Regions from separate parts of the Paenibacillus ottowii genome, predicted to be linked through region 1. Evidence: riboswitches for the same ligand, from Rfam matches in the RefSeq annotation. Region 1 holds a riboswitch; the other holds the start of a gene.

Region 1 (3,119 bases):
GCAAAGCATTAACACAATTCCCGAAGGCGCTTTTGCATTGGGAGGATGTAGGCAGCGTGAATGCACGCCATATTATAGGGAAATACGGTCAAAATATTCTCACCTTTAATGATGACATCCAGGGCACGGGAGCAGTAACCCTGGCTGCGATTATTTCAGCGGTAGGTGTCACCAAAACCCCGCTGCGTGAACAAAAAATACTTGTCTTTGGCCCGGGGGCAGCTGGAATCGGTAACGCCGACCAAATACGGAGCGCTATGATCAAGGAAGGGCTTTCTGAGGAAGATTCATTTAAGTCGTTTTGGGCCTATGATTATCGTGGACTGTTAACGGACGATATGAACGATATACTGGATTATCAGAAACCCTATGTGCGCAAAAAGGAAGAAGTCAGCTCGTGGTCCCGATCGGAAGACGGCAAAATACCGTTGCTGGAGGTCATCCGTCAGGTTAACCCCACCATCTTGATTGGAACTTCCGGTGTAGCTGGTGCCTTTTCTGAAGAGATTATCAAGGAAATGGCAAAGCATGTAGAACGACCGATCATTATGCCCATGTCTAATCCTACCAACCTTGCTGAAGCGGTACCTGAGGATTTGATACGGTGGACTGATGGCAAAGCCTTGATTGCTACTGGAAGTCCCTTTGAGCCTGTCACCTATAACGGTACGAAATTTGAAATTGGTCAGGCGAACAATGCCTTTGTTTTCCCAGGACTGGGTCTGGGCGCGATTGTAGTCAGAGCTAAAAGAATCACCCCTTCCATGTTTACCGCAGCAGCTGATGCCGTTGCCAACGCCGTAGATTCGAATGAAATGGGTGGTGCGCTGCTGCCCCATATCCGAAAATTGCGTGATGTTTCGTACGCAGTTGCGGTTGCGGTAGCGAAGGCCGCAATTCAGGATCAGGTAGCTCAGGCACACATTTCAGATATTGAACAAGCCATTCGGAGTGCGATGTGGAAACCGGAATATGTAAAGGTCAAAGCCGTGGAAAATGTAATCCATCACCCTCACTAATTTCACCAGGAATCCAGAGCGGTTTGACATAACATAGGAACGATTGTACAGTATTAGTCAAAAGAATAGGAAAGTCCACTAGGGGAGCCATTATGGCTGAGACAAGAATGAATCTTGGACCCTTTGAACCTGATCTAGTTCGTACTAGCGTAGGAAAGTGGAGCCTTCGTATATAAGGTTTCAGGCGTTTTTGCGCATTGAACCTATGTTGAAGCCGCTCCAGTTTTCGGGGCGGCTTTTTGGCGTTGTTCCGGGAATTGTATCTTACGGGACTTCTTGTTCTCCATTTTTGTTGGAGGTGGGGAAAATGAGTTTTTCGCAAGAGCTCCGTCGGCAGGCGGATGGCATTTTTCAAGCCATTTATGAGCATCCCTTTGTGAGAGGTATTGCTGAGGGAAGTTTAACAAGAGAACAGCTGATTCACTATGTAAAACAAGATTTTGAATATTTGAACGCCTATATGCGGATTTACGGCATCGCGATCTCCAAAAGCACGAGCCGGGAGGATATGGCTGTATTTAACGAACAGATCTCTTTTATTCTTAACAGCGAGGTTCATCCGCATCAAAATTTTTGTACTGTCGCAGGTGTCACCTACGAAGAGATGCAGGGATATCCACTCGCTCCGTCCGCTCATCATTATATCCGCCACATGCTGACCGTCGCGCATGAGGGTAGCCTTGGGGAAATCATGGCCGTGCTGCTGCCTTGTCCATGGACATACCTTGAGATTGGACGCAGGCTAATGGATGAGGTCAGGCCGGATGAGTCTCATCCGTTCTATGAATGGATTTCCTTTTATGGAAACCAGATTGAAGATGTAACTTCCAAGTATCGAGAGCGCGTGGATGCTTGGGCCGAAGTCGCCTCGACTGCCGAGCGAGAGCGAATGATTGAGCATTTTATGCTAAGCTGTCAGCTGGAATATATGTTCTGGGACATGGCTTATACACAGGAACAATGGCCCGTCCAGATGCACGCTATGGTCTTGGAATAATCAGCATAGATGAGAGAGGAGAAACATGATGAGTATGTGGGAACAGAGTTATTCGGAGCTCCTGACAAAGGTACAAAACAGCAAGCCTCTTGTTCATAATATAACCAATGTGGTGGTCACCAACTTTACAGCCAATGGTCTATACGCCCTGGGGGCTTCCCCGGTGATGGCTTATGCACCTGAGGAAGTAGCGGATATGGCAAAAATAGCGGGCGCCCTCATACTAAATATCGGTACGCTGAACCGCGAGCTGGTGGATGCCATGATTATTGCCGGACAATCGGCAAATGCTCATGGTATTCCGGTCCTGCTAGATCCAGTCGGTGCAGGAGCAACCAGTTTTAGAACCAAGTCAGCACTGCGCATCCTAAAGGAGGTTAACATCTCCCTAGTGCGAGGCAATGCTGCCGAAGTCGCCCATCTTATCGGGGAAGCCCGAGAGATTAAAGGGGTGGATGCAGGCGACAGTGCTGACAGCGGTAATGTCGATCTGGCAGTTCGGGCTGCGCAGACACTTCATACCATGGTTGCCATCACTGGAAAAGAAGACGTTATCACCGATGGAGTCGAAGTACGCTTGATTAGCGGCGGAGACGCGCTGCTTACGAAGGTAACCGGCACAGGCTGCCTACTGACCTCTGTATTAGGTGCGTTTGCAGCTGTTGAGCCCAATCTACTACTCGCAGGTACAGCGGGCTTGGCATTTTACAGTGCAGCTGCTTCCCGAGCCGCAGCGCATACTGCAAAACTGGGGCCAGGCAGCTTCCAGATTGCCTTTCTCGACGAGCTTGCCAAACTACATACTGGTTCATTGCAGAGTCATGTCACGATCCGTGAAGCCGGCACAACCACAACAGGTGGTACGCGATGAGAAACGTGCACATACCGAGAGCGCTGACAATTGCCGGTTCGGATAGCGGCGGCGGGGCCGGAATTCAAGCTGATCTTAAAACCTTTCAGGAGCTTGGCGTATACGGCATGTCAGCTATTACGGCCATAACGGTACAAAATACCTTGGGAGTTCACGGTGTATATCCGTTGCCACAGGAAGCAACAGCGCAGCAGATCGAAGCTGTAGGATCAGATCTTGGGGTCGATGCCTT
Region 2 (3,119 bases), 1.2 Mb from region 1:
CTGAAGAAGCTGCAAAGCCAACCTTTCAATTCAAAGAAGCCCGTGCGAGTGGGAAAACGGTTTTTGAGGGTATTGATTTTGAAATTGGTTATACACATGCCCTTCTGCCTAAAATGTCCATGACGATCGAACGTGGCGAAAAGATTGCAATTGTCGGCTGCAATGGGGTCGGGAAGTCTACGTTGCTCAAAACCATTTTGGGAAAAATTCCGCCAATCAGCGGAAAAACCTATCAAGGTGATTTCTTGCAGCCTGCTTATTTTGAGCAGGAAGTAAAGGCTGGAAAAATTACGCCGATTGACGATGTGTGGAATGAATTCCCACATTTGAATCAGCATGAAGTACGAGCGCATTTGGCACGCTGCGGTTTGAAGAATGAGCATATCACACGGCCTCTATCTGCGCTTAGTGGTGGAGAGCAGGCTAAAGTCCGTCTTTGTAAACTATTAATGCGTGAGAGCAACTGGGTACTGTTTGATGAGCCTACCAACCACTTGGACGTCAAAGCAAAGGATGAATTGAAACGCGCATTGAAGGAATACAAAGGGACCGTATTGCTTGTATCCCACGAACCGGACTTTTACGAAGATTGGGTAACCAAAACGTGGAATGTGGAAGAGTGGTCTAGTAAAGTAAACTAAAATCCAGTTCTGGCATATTTCACACAATATAGGGTTTGCAGAATTAGGAAAATATGCTAAGCTATCCTTAGCTGATACAATAAAATAGTCACACTAGGGGAGCCGCCCATGCGGCTGAGACGGAATAAATGGATTTCGGACCCTTTGTACCTGATCTGGGTTATGCCAGCGTAGGGAAGTGAGCACCGTACAAACAAGAGACGCTCTTTACTTTTGTTCGTGCGGGGAACGATATACGTTTACGGATATATTAGTCCGTTTGATTTTGAACGTTCGTCTAACCACTTCCTTAGGGAAGTGGTTTTTTGTGTTTCGTTCTTTTCATTAGTTCGATCTTCCGTAGACGAATTTACATATGGTCTCCTTTCATTATTGCTGGCACATGTGGCTAGCTCTGTATGATATTACCTATATGGAGCTGCAACAATATAAGTTCAGCTAATACGATTATATTTTTTAGCTCAAGTGAGGTGAAATTGAAATCGAATTACACGTAATCACGATGGAAAGTGTGTCCTGTGTAGATGTCCCTCAAGTGGCTGCCGCTATTTATCCTTACATTCACTATGTACACGTACGTTCAAAACAGAAAGGCGCGTCTGCTTTGCTTTCTTTGACTCGTAGCATGCTGGAGCAGAAAGTTCCTTTGCAGAAAATTGTAGTAAATGATCGTGTGGACGTAGCTTTACTTACCTTGGCAGGAGCTGTCCAGCTACCGGCTAATGGGTTATCTGTAGTAGATGCAAAAAGTCTACTGCTAGAGGGCACACGCTGTGGAGTATCTGTTCATTCATTGGAGGAGGTACAGGCTGCCGAGCAGGCAGGAGCGGACTATGTACTGTATGGTCATGTATATGAGACCTCTTGCAAGGCCGGACTTGTACCACGGGGGATAGCACAGCTAGAACGCATATGCGGATTGTCGGACATTCCGGTGATTGCGCTCGGCGGCATACAACCGCACCATGTTCCAGAGCTTTATCATGCCGGAGCAAGCGGAATTGCCGTGATGTCTGGTATTTGGGAAGCTGAGTCCCCCATTGCAGCAGCGATGGAATATAGGCGAATGGTGGATCTTGTAATTCTCGAATCTGAAGCTAGAAAACGGACTAAAGAAAGTTGAATACTCACCAGATAGGAGACAGGGGATAAATGTCAGAGACACATACAGAGACCAAAGCGATAGCACACGCTGAATGTTTGGTCATAGGTGGAGGAGTGATCGGCAGTTCCATTGCTTATCATGTGGCCAAGGAGGGACGAAGTACAATTATGCTGGAACGATGGATCCCCGGTGAGGGAGCATCAGGAGCAGCGGTGGGAATGCTGGCAGCGGAAAGTGAAGAGTTCACAGACCTTGAACTGGCACGATTTGCCCGTGCAAGTCGGGATGCATTCCCTGAACTTGTCAGTGATTTGGAGCGTTTATCGGGTATTTCAGTGCAATTTCGTACAGAAGGCTTTGTGACTCCTTTTCGTTCGGAAGCAGAGGGCCAAAAACGCTGGAATGCTGCTAAGATGCGAGAGGATGATTGTCCCGTTTGGTGGGATGCCAAGGAACTGGCGCGACGGATTCCGGGCTTGGCAGATCAAGTAATTGGGGCTATCTATCGTTCGAAGGAGACACAAGTGGCCCCTGTCCAGCTTTGCCGTGCTTATGCAGGGGCAGCTGCGGTGCTGGGGGCAACAATATGGTCTGGAACTCAAGCTGAGGAACTGGTTATACAGGACGGTCGAGTTTGCGGTGCGCGAACGGACATTGGTTTCTTTTCCTGCGATCAGGTCGTGATTGCTGCAGGTTTGGACAGCTTAAAATTGTTAGAGCAGATTGGATTTGATTATCCACTTTATCCGGTTAAGGGCGAAGCGGTAGCTGTATCTTTGAAAGATCATCCGTTGGATTATACTATTTATGCCGATGATGTTTACCTCGTACCTAAACAGAATAACGAGCTTTGGATTGGCGCCACGAGTCTTCCACATCAATATGACAAAGAGGTGACCGCGGGTGGATTAAAGGGACTGTTGGAACGTGCATCGTTTTGGTTACCGCGTGTACACGAAGCTTCTTTTATACGTGCTTGGGCGGGCTTGCGTCCGCAGGCAGCAGCGGAGCGGCCTTTTATTGGCCCTGTTCCTGGAGTGGAGGGCGCCTATGCTGCAGTCGGGCATTATCGCAACGGTGTCCTGCTTAGTGATGCGACTGGGCGAGCGATGGCCGCTATGCTTAAAGGGGCTGATGTGGCTGAACTTGGAATAAGCAAATTTTCTTCTGAACTTCTCAAGGAGGAAAGTTTATGAAGCTGACCATTAACGGACAGAGCATGACCGTTTCTAATCGGATCACTCGTGTGGATCAGTTGCTGCATGAACTTGATCTAAAGGTGAAAACCGTAGTGGTGGAGCTGAATCGGCATATATTGACCCGTGAAGATCATCATGAAACGGTACTTAAGGATGGAGATTGCTTGGAAATTG

The links. Region 1 has a riboswitch for thiamine pyrophosphate ahead of tenA (thiaminase II). Riboswitches for the same ligand answer to the same signal wherever they lie in the genome.
Region 2: it holds a riboswitch for thiamine pyrophosphate, as region 1 does, so the genes downstream of both, ACQQ6X_RS24475 (thiamine phosphate synthase) here and tenA (thiaminase II) in region 1, are expected to answer to the same signal.

What each region holds. Positions count from the first base shown of each region.
Region 1 covers NZ_CP191577.1:4,157,973-4,161,091, forward strand. The annotation lists gene ACQQ6X_RS19295 (NAD-dependent malic enzyme) at 1-1,019, shown strand, start outside; TPP riboswitch at 1,090-1,192, shown strand; gene tenA (thiaminase II) at 1,327-2,016, shown strand; gene thiM (hydroxyethylthiazole kinase) at 2,042-2,887, shown strand; gene thiD (bifunctional hydroxymethylpyrimidine kinase/phosphomethylpyrimidine kinase) at 2,884-3,119, shown strand, end outside.
Region 2 covers NZ_CP191577.1:5,310,347-5,313,465, reverse strand. The annotation lists gene ACQQ6X_RS24480 (ABC-F family ATP-binding cassette domain-containing protein) at 1-641, shown strand, start outside; TPP riboswitch at 727-835, shown strand; gene ACQQ6X_RS24475 (thiamine phosphate synthase) at 1,144-1,764, shown strand; gene thiO (glycine oxidase ThiO) at 1,794-2,942, shown strand; gene thiS (sulfur carrier protein ThiS) at 2,939-3,119, shown strand, end outside.